Regions from separate parts of the Paenibacillus wuxiensis genome, predicted to be linked through region 1. Evidence: riboswitches for the same ligand, from Rfam matches in the RefSeq annotation. Region 1 holds a riboswitch; the other holds the start of a gene.

Evidence for each region. Region 1 has a riboswitch for FMN ahead of ribD (bifunctional diaminohydroxyphosphoribosylaminopyrimidine deaminase/5-amino-6-(5-phosphoribosylamino)uracil reductase RibD). Riboswitches for the same ligand answer to the same signal wherever they lie in the genome.
Region 2: linked by a shared signal. The riboswitch ahead of ABN764_RS14600 (DMT family transporter) and the one ahead of ribD (bifunctional diaminohydroxyphosphoribosylaminopyrimidine deaminase/5-amino-6-(5-phosphoribosylamino)uracil reductase RibD) in region 1 are both predicted to bind FMN.

What each region holds. Positions count from the first base shown of each region.
Region 1 covers NZ_JBEFZI010000001.1:334,644-342,248, forward strand. The annotation lists partial or broken gene lysA (diaminopimelate decarboxylase) at 1-570, shown strand, start outside; gene ABN764_RS01495 (peptidylprolyl isomerase) at 782-1,219, shown strand; FMN riboswitch at 1,389-1,548, shown strand; gene ribD (bifunctional diaminohydroxyphosphoribosylaminopyrimidine deaminase/5-amino-6-(5-phosphoribosylamino)uracil reductase RibD) at 1,879-3,027, shown strand; gene ribE (riboflavin synthase) at 3,030-3,713, shown strand; gene ABN764_RS01510 (bifunctional 3,4-dihydroxy-2-butanone-4-phosphate synthase/GTP cyclohydrolase II) at 3,735-4,976, shown strand; gene ribH (6,7-dimethyl-8-ribityllumazine synthase) at 5,061-5,528, shown strand; gene ABN764_RS01520 (segregation and condensation protein A) at 5,600-6,394, shown strand; gene scpB (SMC-Scp complex subunit ScpB) at 6,363-7,019, shown strand; gene ABN764_RS01530 (metal-dependent hydrolase) at 7,071-7,605, shown strand, end outside.
Region 2 covers NZ_JBEFZI010000006.1:100,972-108,576, forward strand. The annotation lists gene ABN764_RS14590 (DUF3973 domain-containing protein) at 368-580, shown strand; gene ytaF (sporulation membrane protein YtaF) at 658-1,299, shown strand; gene ABN764_RS14600 (DMT family transporter) at 1,422-2,342, opposite strand; FMN riboswitch at 2,446-2,626, opposite strand; gene ABN764_RS14605 (GNAT family N-acetyltransferase) at 2,865-4,046, shown strand; gene yxiS (protein YxiS) at 4,200-4,511, shown strand; gene pdaA (delta-lactam-biosynthetic de-N-acetylase) at 4,631-5,413, shown strand; gene ABN764_RS14620 (DMT family transporter) at 5,594-6,523, shown strand; gene ABN764_RS14625 (lactonase family protein) at 6,640-7,605, opposite strand, start outside.

The DNA.
Region 1 (7,605 bases):
GAAGGGGATACGCCTCTGCATGTTCGCGATTATGTAAAGGCCATTACAGATGCTGTAAAGCAGCATTTTGCTGACATCGGAGAATGTTTGCCTGAAATTTGGGTAGAGCCAGGCCGCAGTATTGTTGGAGAAGCGGGAACAACACTGTATACAGTTGGCTCTGTGAAGGATATTCCAGGCGTGCGCAAATATGTAGCTGTTGATGGAGGGATGACCGACAACCCTCGACCAGCGCTGTATGAGTCTCGTTATGAGGCACTGCTTGCTAACCGTTCGACTAATGAGTCCACGGAGACAGTGTCGATAGCAGGAAAATGCTGCGAAAGCGGCGATATGCTGATTTGGGATGCTGTGCTTCCTGCCGTCCAGCAGGGCGATCTGTTGGCTGTGTCCTGCACAGGTGCGTACAATTATTCGATGGCAAGCAACTATAACCGTATTCCAAGACCAGCTGTCGTGTTCGTGCACAACGGGGAAGCGGATATTGTTGTACGTCGTGAGTCGCATGAAGATATCGTGCGCAATGACTGCATTCCATCTCGTCTGCGCAACGAGCCAGCGCTGAAATAGTACGGGATGTGACGATTGCAAGCTCCACGGCAGCAGTTGAATTTCACATCCGAAGTTACACTATATATGGAAATTATTACAACACCCAATCTTCTGTCTTGTCGTGGCATAACGATGAGGCAGAAATCGGGTGTTTTCTTTTTGTTAAGAAATAACGTATAATCGGATGAGCAAGCGTGAGCATTGTACATATGGAAGGAGACGATACATGATGAGCAAATATGCATTGATTGAATTGGAAAAAGGCGGCACGGTGAAAATCCAGCTCCATGAGCAAGAGGCACCAGGTACCGTTGCAAACTTTGAGAAGCTGTCCAACGAAGGTTTCTATAACGGCTTGACATTCCACCGTGTTATTCCGGGCTTTGTAGCGCAAGGCGGTTGCCCGCACGGAACAGGTACAGGCGGCCCAGGCTACACAATCAAATGTGAGACAAAAGGCAACCCGCACAAGCATGAGCGTGGTGTACTTGCGATGGCGCATGCCGGCAAGGATACAGGCGGTTCCCAATTCTACATCACTTACGATGCATTCCCTCACTTGGATGGCGTGCATACGGTATTTGGCAAAATTGTAGAGGGCATGGAGCATGTAGATGCTGTTAAGCAAGGCGACAAGATGAAGCAAGTTACCATCGTGGAAGAATAGAAATAATTGAGGGAAGGCGTGTATGCAGCTTGGCTGCTGCACGTCTTTTTTATTTGAACGCATCTGAATGGTTCCATGCGGTGAAGCGACACAAGTTGCATTTTACCAGGTCAGGTGGTACACTTCTAAGTGCAACATCTTAGAAACTAATTTTATAGCAATACGAATGACAGACCTTCAGGGCAGGGTGAAATTCCCGACCGGCGGTGATGAACCTATTCTTGCGTGTGCAAGGTGTTCTTAGTCCGTGACCCGGGTGGATTCGTCCACACGGTGGATCTGGTGCAACTCCAGAGCCGACAGTATAGTCTGGATGGGAGAAGGGGCGTCAGGAGAGAAGAACTCGATAATTAGTTCTTTCAAGTTCTTATTTTCACAATTTCATGAGCATTCCAGGCGAAATGGACGGCGAATACCTGCGTAAGCGCGAGGTTTTCTATTCATCTATCGTCGTATTTGACATATGCGAAATCGATGCAGTTTGCTGAGAACATCCTTGTTGTCGGTTTTATTTGTCATATAAAAATGGAAATTATGCTTATGTGCGACTATTGTGAAATTAAGTACATACCTGTAAGCTCAATCAATCATGCCCTTCGGAGGATCCGAAGGGCTTTTTTGCGTTAGCCTTGATCTGTTTGTGGAAAGGAGGATACCCAATGTCTGCTGTTATCAATGATGAACTGTACATGCAGCTCGCTGTGAACATGGCAGAGCAGGTGCTTGGACAGACCGATGTGAACCCTGCAGTTGGCTGTGTCATTGTGAACGAGGGACGAATCGTCGGTCTTGGAGCTCATTTGCGGCGTGGTGAAGGCCATGCGGAAGTCCATGCTTTACAGATGGCTGGTGAAGCGGCCAGAGGAGCGACTGCGTATGTGACCCTTGAGCCATGCAGCCACTATGGGAGAACACCGCCTTGCAGCCTGCGATTGATTGAAGCGGGAATCGCCCGTGTCGTGATCGCTTGCGTCGATCCGAATCCAGCGGTTGCAGGGAGAGGAATTGCTCTACTGAAGGATCATGGAATTGGGATAACGTTGGATGTGCTTCGGGAGAGAGGTCTCGCACTGATTGAAATGTTCGCTAAGCATATTACGACCGGCATTCCGTTCGTTACCCTCAAGACAGCAAGTACGCTGGACGGCAAGATCGCCACTTCGACTGGGGACAGCAAGTGGATCTCGAATGAGCGAAGTCGTGAACTCGTTCATTCGATGAGGCACCGTCATCAAGCGATTATGGTAGGCATAGGCACTGTGCTTGCGGATGATCCATCGCTGACAACACGTCTGTCGGTCCCTGGGGTAAACCCAGTGCGCTTGATTGTAGACTCGAAGCTTCGGATCCCTATGGACGCCAAGGTCGTAATCGATCAAGCTGCACGAACCTGCATCTTCACAACTGCACGGGCAAGCGGGGAGAAGCGGCGTGAATTGGTGTCCCGAGGCGTAGAGGTCTTCGAGTGCGGAGAAAGCGAGAAGGTAGACCTTCAGCAGATGATGGAATGGTGCGGCCAACATGAGATCGGATCCATACTCCTTGAAGGTGGAGGTCGATTGAATGGGGCGATGCTAGAGAAGAAGCTGGTCGACAAAGTTGCAATATTTATGGCTCCGATTGTCGTCGGCGGTCAGCATGCGCCTGGTAGTTTTGTGTTTGAAGGTGTAGAGCGGATGCAGGATGCATACCGGCTTCAGCATGTGGAGGTTGAGAAGCTCGGAGATAATATCTGCATCACTGGATATCCGTTCGGCAAGCGTGAGGTGGAGCATTTGACTCATTCCAGCATTAAAGGAGGAGCATAGCAATGTTCACCGGACTCATTGAAGAAGTGGGCTCACTGCAGTCTGTGATGAATCGGGGCGAGGCGATGGTGCTTCATATCCGAGCATCTAAGGTTCTAGAAGGCATGAAGCTGGGGGATAGCATCGCCGTCAATGGTGTTTGTCTGACCTCAACGTCCTATGATGGCAGCTCCTTCATGGCGGATGTGATGCCGCAGACGTTCCGCCATACGAATTTGAAGGATTTAAGGCCGGGCGATCCGGTCAATCTAGAGCGTGCAATGACAGCAGGCGGACGATTCGGCGGTCATATTGTACAAGGACATGTAGATGGTCTTGCAACGATTGTGGGACGAACAAGAGATGCGAATGCTGTTGTCATCGAATGTCGGGCGAGTCGGCCTGAGATGGCGAAATATATGATTCCACAAGGTTCTGTCACCATTGACGGCATCAGCTTAACCCTAACACGAGCAGAGCATGGAGAGTTTGCCGTATCGATTATTCCACATACGTTGGCGCAAACCGCTCTTCAGCGCAAGCAGCCGGGTGATACCGTCAACATTGAATGTGATGTGCTTGGCAAGTATGTGGATCATTTGCTCCGGTATGGTAGATCAGGGCCGGAGAACGAGACAAAGGATTCGGATCGTTCTGGTTCTGGAGGTCTTAATGCAGCGTTTTTGGCAGAGCATGGTTTTATGTAATGGTGAAAGGGGAGGAACAACATGAAGGAAGCATTTCACTTTGATTCGATAGAAGACGCAATTGCAGATTTGAAGCAGGGCAAGGTCATCATTGTGGTTGATGACGAAGATCGGGAAAATGAAGGCGACTTTATCGCGTTAGCCGACAAGGCAACACCGGAAGTTATTAACTTCATGATTACAGAAGGCCGAGGATTGGTATGCGTACCTATTACGCAGGAGCGTGCCGAGGAGCTTGAGCTTCACCCAATGGTTGCACACAATACGGACAATCACGGTACGGCATTTACCGTATCCATTGATCACGTAGATACGACTACTGGCATTTCAGCGCACGAACGCTCACTAACGATCCAGAAGATGCTGGATGCGGACGCCAAGGCAGAAGATTTCCGCCGCCCGGGTCATATCTTCCCGTTAATAGCGAAGAGTGGTGGTGTGTTGCGCCGTGCAGGGCATACGGAAGCAGCGGTTGATCTCGCCCGGTTGAGCGGATCTGCACCTGCTAGTGTCATCTGCGAAGTGATTAAGGAAGATGGCACGATGGCTAGACTGCCCGACTTGATGGAACTGAAGGGGCAATGGGACTTGAAGCTCATCAGCATCAAGGATCTCATTCATTACCGTAATGAGAAGGAGAAGCTGGTTCAACGTGAGGTCGAGGTGAACATGCCTACTGACTTCGGCATATTCCGAGCTATTGCCTATACGAATGGTGTAGACAATAAGGAACATGTTGCCTTAGTGAAGGGCGACATTGATGGAACTCAGCCAGTTCTTGTTCGCGTTCATTCGGAATGCTTAACCGGGGATGTATTTCATTCACATCGCTGTGACTGTGGCCCTCAATTCGCCGCTGCGCTTTCACAAATAGACAAGGAAGGCAATGGCGTCCTGCTCTATATGCGCCAGGAAGGCCGCGGGATTGGACTTATTAATAAGCTCAAAGCTTATAAGCTTCAGGAGCAAGGGCTAGACACGGTGGATGCCAACTTGGAGCTTGGATTCCCAGCGGATCTGCGGGATTACGGCATTGGAGCTCAAATCTTGAAAGATCTCGGCATATGTCAAATTCGCCTTCTTACAAATAATCCTCGCAAAATTAAAGGGTTGGAAGGCTATGGTCTGGAGGTCGTTGAGCGCGTCCCGATCCAAATGCAGGAGAATGAAGACAACACAAAATATTTGCATACGAAGGCTGCGAAGCTCGGGCATATGCTCGTATTCGACGATATTGAACAGGATGAACAAGCACGCAGATAAGCCCTGAAGGAAATGAAGTACCGCAAGCGTGCGATAACCTTATCGTTATGATTCAGTTATTTATCACAGAGGAGGACTTTACTTATGCCACATGTATTTGAAGGACACTTAGTTTCCGAAGGATTAAAATATGGAATTGTTGCTGGTCGATTCAATGAATTTATTGTCAGCAAGCTTGTTTCGGGAGCACTTGATGCGCTGAAGCGCCACGGGGTTAAAGATGAAGAGGTAGATATTGCCTGGGTTCCGGGTGCATTTGAAATTCCACTTATTGCGCAGAAAATGGCGGAGAGCGGGAAATATGATGCCGTGATCACACTTGGCGCAGTTATTCGCGGCTCCACTCCGCATTTCGATTATGTGTGCAGTGAAGCGGCTAAAGGCGTTGCGCAAGTGAATATGAAGACAGGGGTTCCGACCATATTCGGAGTGCTGACAACAGACTCCATCGAGCAGGCAATTGAACGTGCAGGAACGAAGGCAGGCAACAAGGGTTGGGAAGCTGCGTCTACTGCAATTGAAATGGCGAACTTGACGAATCAGTTAAAATAGTGCTTATTTAATGTAGTGCCCTTTTTGCAAGGGCGCTACATTTGTTTTATTGCTCAGGAGGTTATCACGGGGTGACCGTAACGTATAAGCTGGAACAGTTTGAAGGACCGCTCGATTTGCTCCTGCATTTAATCGACCAAGCGGAAATTAATATTCAAGATATATCGATTAGTGAGATTACCGATCAATATATGGAATATTTGCACAACATGCAGGAATTGGAGCTGGAGATTACGAGCGAGTTTCTCGTTATGGCGGCAACGTTGCTGTCCATGAAATCACAGCAGCTGCTTCCCAAGCCTCCGGTCATGGAATGGGACGACTATGAAGATTATGTGGATGATGAGCCTGATCCGCGGGCAGAGCTTATACGCAAGTTGATCGAATACCGAAAGTACAAGGGAATTGCGGAGCATCTCCGGGAACGCGAGACAGAACGAAGCATGATTTTTTCCAAGGAACCAGAGGACTTAACGCCATTTATGCCAACAGCTCCTGATAATCCAGTGGATGGATTACATGTCACAGACTTGATCGCAGCTTTCCGCAAGGCACTTAGCAAAGCGTCGCGCAGAACGCAGGTCGCAACAATCCACCGGGATGAAATATCGGTGAAGGATCGGATTAAGAGCATTATCGACACGCTGCGTCCATTTGGCAAGGGAGGTAAGATGATGTTCTCTAACTTGCTTAGCGAGCATCTCACGCGTTCGGAAATTGTCGTTTCCTTTCTCGCGCTGCTGGAGCTGATGAAGATGAAGCAAGTTCGCTGCTACCAGGATAGCCTCTTTGAGGACATCGTGATTCAATGGAGTGGGGAGGTGGACACGGAAGATGGACTTTCAGATGCTGAAGTCGATTATTGAGGGGTTGTTGTTCATGGCTGGAGATGAAGGCTTGAACATTAAGCAAATCTCAGAAATTACAGAACAGCGCCCAGAGGTTATAGAGGAAGCGATGAACGATCTGCGCGCGGACTTCGAGCGCTCGAAACGTGGTCTGCAAATTGTTGCAATCGCAGGGATGTACGAGCTAGCTACATTGCCAGAACATGCCCCGTATTTTGAGAAGATGGCATATTCGCCATCGCGTTCTTCTCTGTCGCAAGCAGCCCTAGAGACCTTGTCTATCGTTGCCTATCGACAGCCGATTACCCGTGTTGAGATTGAAGAAATCCGCGGCGTAAAATCGGATCGTGCGATTCAGACACTGACGAACAAGGGTTTGATCGAAGAGGTTGGACGAGCAGAAGCGATTGGAAGGCCGATTTTGTATGGCACAACGAAATCATTCTTAGATTATTTCGGATTATCAACAATTAAAGAACTGCCGGATTCCTCTGCTTTTGAACAAATGGATGGGTTAGAAGAGGAAACGCAGCTCTTGTTCGAGAAGTTAGATGGACGCCAATTGACGATTGAAGACGTGAAGGAAGTTGAAGAACAATTGGAAGCAGGAGTTCAACATGAGCACGAGGAAGAGATACGATAAGAACTTCTGCGTATGAAGCTGTTGAATATGCAAATATGAGGAGGAACTGCTTTGAACATTCATTTCCACGGTCATTCCTGCATTCAGCTTGTTACCGAACAGCATAGTATTATCATTGATCCTTTCTTGACTGGCAACCCTGTAGCAGTCACACGCTCAGAAGAGATTCATGCGGACTATGTGCTGCTCACACATGGACATGGCGATCATATTGGTGATGCGGTATCCATCTCCAAGCGCTGCAATGCGCCTATTATTGGCATGGTAGAGCTTACGAACTACATGGAATCGCAAGGTGCGCAAGCTATAGGCATGAACCTAGGTGGACCAGCTCCATTCGAATTTGGATCGGTTGCGCTAGTGCCTGCCCTGCACAGTTCCTCCGTTACAGTCAATGGTCAGGATATTTATATGGGTAACCCTGCAGGGATTGTCCTGCAAACAGAAGGGCTAACGATTTATCATGCCGGAGACACTGCATTGTACAGCGATATGAAGCTCATTGGCGATCGCTACAAGCCAGATATCGCCTTCTTGCCAATTGGCAGCTTCTTCACGATGGACCCGGAAGATGCATTGCTAGCTG
Region 2 (7,605 bases), on a different contig from region 1:
GTGGGTTGTTCTGTTCGATGGCTATCACCCCTTGTCGCAGTCATATTCTACTGCCCATTCTCGCTCTGTTTATGACATGTATATGCACAAGTTCGCCTAGCCTACCCCATAAATTTGACATCAACGTATGACCAAGTTTGAACGAGGAAGGCCACAGATGTAGACAGATAAGCATTCATTGCAACCACCTCAACACATCTCCCATCAGCATGCGGTTGATTCTTATCACAGGCCAATCAGCTTGCTGTTGATTTTTTTTCAACATTTCGGCGATTCCGGTTCACAACTCTCAACATCGTGACATATGATACCTCAACAGTGCTGCAAGCGGCACCGGATTATACCCACAATAAGGAGTTGAACAGCTATGTATTACTGCCTGCAATGTTCCAAAGTCCATCAAGAGGATGGCACATCGGTAGTATTTCGGAATGTGTTCTATGTAGATGAGATGAGCAAACGCAAATTCCAGCTTGGAGATTGTCATTCGAACCCCCCCCTGCCTTATTCAGCAGGAAGTGAGCATCAGCTAGTGTTCGTGCCTCCGAGGGAAACTGTGCTGCAGATGCTTCACGATTGACAGGACGGCAAATGACATTCAATAAACAACCATTTATAACTTCGAATCAAGGGAATTAACCAAGGGAGAGATTCATCATGCAATGGATTATGATTATAGGATTAGCAGTCGCTTCGAGTATAGATAATTTAGGGGTGGGAATATCGTACGGAATACGAAAAATACGAATTGGAGTGCTTTCGAATCTATTCATTTCGCTCATCTGCTTCATTTTCAGTATGGCCGGTCTCATGTTCGGTCAATGGATATCGCAGGTTCTTCCTGGTATACTGCCTACCTTGCTTGCCGCATTCATCCTGCTTATTGTCGGCATCCGCATTGTTCTACTGACCTCTCACCATGGCAACTCGACGGAGACCGCTGCAGTAGAAGCAAGCAGTGAAGCTAATTCAAGCTCTTCACTAGAGCGAATGCTGCAGAGACCAGAGGAAGCGGATAAGGATAAATCGGGAACGATTAACTTATGGGAAGCAGCTGTGCTTGGCGTTGCACTGTCTGCCAATGCGCTTACAAATGGCCTAAGTGCTGGACTTATCGGGTTATCACCGCTCGCCATATCCCTAACCGCAGCGATCGGCAGTTTTGTCACATTGTGGCTGGGTGCCTTGCTTGGGCAGAAGATGGCCAACATTCGCATAGGACGCTATACAGTAGGACAATTCAGCACGGTGCTAAGTGGAGCTATCATCATTCTTGTCGCTATCAATTCTTTCTTCTAACCTAACTAACATAAGAGACCCTGTCTGCTATGCGTTCAAGGCATAGCAGACAGGGTCTCTTATCATTTATGGAAGACGATTGACAGCAACTTCATTAAGAATCATTGCACTGCCACCGCCGATTAATTTTGTCTTGATACCATATACAACGCAATCCAAATGAGAACGAAGCCTGAAATTTGCGCTGCAGTGACCGCCTGATGGAACACGAACCAATTCATCATCATCCCTACCAATGGGAATGACAACTCAGCCAGAGTCGCATATGAGGCCTTGGTAGTCGATAGACCGCGATAATACAGCAAGAGACTAATCAATCCTGGAAGAAGAGCCTGCAAGAAGATGTAGAACGACAGTGTCCCCCATTCTGATGCGGCGAAATTCCAGCTTGGTGACTCCCATGATGTCAGCACGATGAGCAGAGGGAGTGCCATCAAAAATCGCAGCGATGTGACCGTCTCATATTCCATTTTGTCGAGAAGCAACCGTCCCATAACTGTGGAACCGCCCCATAGGAATGCTGCTCCAAGTGCCAATAGACTGCTGAAGCCAATGACTTCATTGTAATGCCCAATTGGCAAAGACCATCCAAAAGTCAATAAATACGTACCGATAATAGCAAGAATAAGCAGTAGCGAGAAGCGACGCGGGAGCGTCTCCTTCAACAACAGCCGCGCTAATATAATTGCAAAGACTGGTTGCAGCTTCTGCAGCAGCAGTACGCCATTCGCATCACCATGTGCAAATGCTTCGGTAAACATAATGGTCGCTATTACTGAGCCGCCCCATGACAGGAACAGCAATGCCAGTACATGCTTCCATGTGCAGTTGCGCAGCTCTTTCCGGTGCATCCATAACACCGGGATCGCGTACAAGGCGAGCATCAGATGCTCAATCAATACAATTTGCGTCGAAGTCATAGACTCCATGACCCATACCCGGAACAGTGGGCCAATTCCCCACAGTGCCGCCCCCATCGCAACGAACCATACTCCTCTTGCAGAGCTGCTCATGCGTGTGTCGGCCTGGATACGATGTTCCATATTCAATAACCTCCAAGGTTGTTGAATATAGGATCTAGACATGCAGAAGAGAAAAATTCGCATTAGACCTGTTGTTGTATGCAGTTGTACCAAACAACGTGTGCGAGATCTTCTTCCATCCGGACTATACCGTCGGCCTTGGCTTCTCACCAAATCAGTCGCTGTTCTTCCGTTCGATGCTTACATGTTACAAGTAACCGAGTAAGCGAACAACGAGTCGCGGGCTCGGGCGCAGCTGCACCCATACCGCCGGTCAGGAATTTCACCCTGCCCTGAAGATCCATATTCAATCCACATAGTAGCATGCTGTTGCTTCCTTGACATGCCCTGACTTCATTATATCTAGATTTTCAGATTGAGCAATATGACATTTCGCATTTTCATGAAAGTTTTCACCATTTGCATATATTACCATCCCGACTTTTCAATCGAACCTTCTTCATTCAATCGTTGCATCCCTGTCTATTTCATCTACAATAGATCATATACAGCGGCACAATCATTTATTGAGGGGGATTGTCAATGTCAATTATTCGTTTGAACAAGGAACAGTTTTCTGAAGCCATATCGCTATCCGAGTATGCTTTCCAGTACAGCGTTGAACCTGAAGACTATGAAGAATATCTGCATAAATTGGGGAAACATGAGATTTTTGGTGTGTACGATGAAGGCAAGCTCGCTGCGAAGCTTCATATCCTTCCTTTTCACATCTATATCGGCCAGAATAAGCTGAAGATGGGTGGAATCGGTGGGGTTGCCACCTATCCTGAATTTCGACGCAAAGGATATGCCAAGCAATTGCTGCACCACTCACTGCGCGTGATGCAGGCCGCTGGAACTTCTATATCCATGCTCTATCCTTTCTCCATCCCCTTCTATCGCAAAGCAGGCTGGGAAGTATTCAGCGACCGCATGACTTGCCAATTTACCCGTCATGATCTAATTCCATTGAATCCTGAACTGGCAGGCATTGTTCGCCGCTTTACCAAGGATACGCATTCTACTGATATTGAAGCGGTATATGACGCATGGTCATCACAGCATTCAGGTATGGTCGTTCGCGATCACGAATGGTGGCTTGCTCACTATCATAATCGCACCGCGGCGGTGTACTATAGTGAGCATTCGCAGCCTCAAGGGTATATGTTGTATGAGATAAAAAATAATGCTATGCATGTACATGAATTCATGTGCGTTACAAGGGATTCTAGACAGGGGCTATGGAATTATATTTGTCAGCATGATTCTATGGTAGAGCAAGTAAATATGCGTCTTTGTGAGAATGAGCGCCTGTTTTTCGCCTTGAGCCTTCCACGAATTGTTCGTACCATACAACCTTTTGTCATGGCACGAATTGTAGATATTACATTATTTCTACAGCAATATACGTTTGCACCTGTACCTGCACATCCTCCTCTCTCTATATACATAAGTGACGACCAGGCTCCATGGAATAATGTAGTCATTCATTTTGAGAACGGGCAAGCTGCTATTCACTCTCAAGATGAGAAGCAGGTTCGTACCACTGTCAACATGACCAACACCCTGTCCATGAACATTAGAGCACTCACAACGATGCTGCTAGGTTATCAGCGACCATGCGAATTATTCGATAACGGATTTATTGCAGGTTCCATCAACAGTGTTGATACTCTAGAGCAGCTCGTTCCGCGACTTCATCCATATATATCAGACGCTTTCTAAGCTAAGCGAAGTAAGTATGAGCATTCATCTCCAATTGGCATTACAGTCCGATCATTGCAACGTCTCTCCCTCTCAATTAAGCAATAGGATTGAGAATCACAATTCATCTTCGTTATAATAAGCTGTATGAATCTATGTAAGGGAGTTTTTGCAATGACGCGTAGTGCAGTAGAACAACAAATTATCGACAATTATGAGCGTGATGAGCAAATGATGATTCTTATCTTTGCACAATGGTGTGTGAACCATAATCTTGATCCAGCCGAGCTCTATCATCGCGCATACCCGAAGCAGGGCGACAACTATCGATTGCAGCAGGCAATTGATCTTACGGTTCCGAAGGAGGAGGCCGGACCAATTCCTGACGACACTTTGTTCGCCGTGCTGTCTATGTACAACAACGAAGATCTTGCCTTCGTCGTGTCGGAAGAGTTGGAGAAGATGAAGCAGGCTCACAACAAATAAGGATTACTTGTATTCTCATTAGGAATGCATGGGTATCAGTGCGTATAAGTTTACTGCAAATATGGAATAGTAAGCCATGATTGATCGATTCTAACCTACATCAAGGAGTATATTTGCATATGAAACGCATTCTGATTGCCACTGCTCTCCTCTGCTTGCTTGCCGCAAGCATTCAGCCAGCCGCATACGCCGAACAGGGTCCAGCATTTCACTTTGGATTCAAAAAGAGTGTAAACGGCAAGCTTCCTTCGATTGACGAGGAAGGCTTCAAACCGACGATTGAGAAGCACGGAGCTATTTTTCTCGGAGATACAAACAAAAAAATGATTTACTTAACCTTTGATAACGGATACGAAAATGGATACACGGCTCAAATTCTGGATACGTTGAAGGCGAAGAAGGTTCCAGCCATCTTTTTCGTTACCGGACATTATGTGAATACACAGCCAGATTTACTGAAGCGGATGATTAATGAAGGACATCTGATCGGGAACCACTCGTGGAGTCATCCGGATATGACTACCATATCGGATGAGCAGATTCGAACCGAATTGGATAAGGTCAAACAGGCAGTATCAGCTGTCACGGGCAAGCAGGATATGCCTTATCTGCGACCACCACGTGGTATCTTTAATGACCGGACTCTAGCCATCACGAAGAATATGGGGTACACGAATGTATTCTGGTCCGTGGCTTACTTGGATTGGGATGTCAATGCCCAACGGGGAACGAGCTATGCATATGATAAGGTTGTAAAGCAGCTTCATCCTGGAGCGGTCATTCTGCTCCACTCCATATCGAAGGATAATGCTGGGGCCCTTGGCGCCATTATTGATGGTGCACGTCAACAAGGATATGAATTTGCAAGCCTCGATCAACTCAACGTACAGCAATCCAAATAGTAACAATCATTACTTGTTCAACGCAAGCTGATGAGCGCAATTAAGGGCTGGGGACGGTCATACGTCCCACAGTCCTTTTTTAGGTTGATAATCATGATTTTTATTTCAAGTTGGGAGCAGTTGGTGTATACTAGCACATTGTGATTACCATTCATTCATATACCGAGGTGTCTTCTGCTCATGTCATCAAGAAAATCATCGCATCTGTATGCCCTGCTCATCGTAGGTATGATCGCAATCTCTTTCTCGGCCATTTTTGTAAAATGGTCAACTGCCCCCGCCGCTGTCATTGGCATGTATCGTCTCCTGATAACGAATATTGTGCTTCTGCCATGGGCGTGGACCTATCGATCCGAATGGAGCTCTGTCCAGCGCAATGATTGGCTGCGTCTGTTCCTGTCAGGCTTCTTCCTCGGTTTGCACTTTCTCCTCTGGATGGAGTCGCTGCGCTATACGACTGTAGCGAGCTCGACCGTTCTGCTTGCCTTGGAACCCATACTTGTAATGGCCGGATCATTCTGGATTTTCAAACAGCGAACGACGAGAAATTCATTAATTGGTGTCGGGATTGCTTTATGCGGCATGCTGCTCATTGGCTGGGGTGATATGGCCATTTCCGGGAGAGCGTTATATGGAGACATTTTATCTATCCTTGGTACGATTTCGGTCGTCATACACATGCTGCTAGGTCAGGATTTGCGACAGCGCGTCTCGTCTTACGTCTATAACTTTACCGTTTTTCTCGTAGCTGGTCTGGCGTTGGCTGTTTACAACCTTTCCGCAGGCTACTCCTTTATTGGATATGAAGCTAGAGAATGGCTCTTATTCGCATTAATGGCTGTCATCCCAACCGTGCTTGGACATATGCTGTTCAACTGGTTGTTGAAGTACACCAGCGCCACATCGATTTCGATGAGCGTGCTCGGCGAGCCTGTAGGTGCTACCGTTCTCGCGTGGCTTCTATTGGGAGAATCATTAACGACTACCCAATTTATTGCCTGTGTGCTTCTCATTGCGGGGGTATGGATATTCCTCATGAGTGAACGACGGGCGAACCACTCCACTCCAGCTGCAGCAATGGACCCGAACACGACTCGTTCGGTCTCCTAATCAACTACATCCCATTCAATCGTATCATTCAACTGTTAACGACAAAAAAGCCGATGCTCGCTGATGCGAATATCGGCTTCTTCCAACCATACTGGTCTATCTGAACGCTAGAGAAATTACTTTTTGACGTACACCGGCTTCACACATACCGGCTTAGACACCTCAACGGACTGCCCTGTACTCGTGAGCTTGCCAGTCGAATTATCTACACGGAATACGACAATATTGTTCGCATCTCGATTAGCAGCCAGCAAATACGCTCCTCCAGGTGTCAATGCAAAGTGACGGGGATGACCTCCCTCTGTTGAAACAAATTGTACAGTCGTCAATTTGCCAGTGTCAGGCTGTACTTCGTATACAACGATACTGTCGTGTCCACGATTGGATCCATACAAGTACTTTCCATCTTCTGAAATGGCGATCTCTGCACAGTAGCTCTCGCCATCGAAGTCCACAGGAAGTGTCGACACCGTCTCAATCGCATGGAGCTCACCATTGCTCGCGTCGTATGAGAACACACTCACCGTTGAATTCAATTCATTGATGACGTAGACGAATTGACCATTCGGGTGGAATGTCAAATGACGCGGCCCAGATCCTGCTGGAACCTCATATTCACCGTGCGGAACAAGCACGTGGCGCTCCTTATCTATGGAATAGCACTTCACCCGGTCAATCCCCAAGTCAGACACATAGATATACTTCTCATCTGGACTGAAAAATGCAGAATGCGGATGCGGCTGGTTCTGATTCGGATGCGGGCCATGGCCGTGATGCTGCTGTACATCAAGCTGGCTTCCTACTTGTCCATCTTCTAGGAGCTCTACCAATCCAATGCGGCCGCCATGATAGCTGGCAACAATCAGGTAACGGCTCTGAGAGTCTCGTTGAATATGGCATGTCGGAGCATCAAGTGAGAAGGCGCGGTTCAATTGCGTCAGCTTGCCTGAAGCTGTATCTATTGCGAAGCTAACTACCTCCGCAGTCTTCGAACCATCTTCAATGACACATTCTCCAATGGAATAGAGCTTCTGATGATCAACATCGACATTGATGAACGTTGGATTTTTCAACCCTGCTGC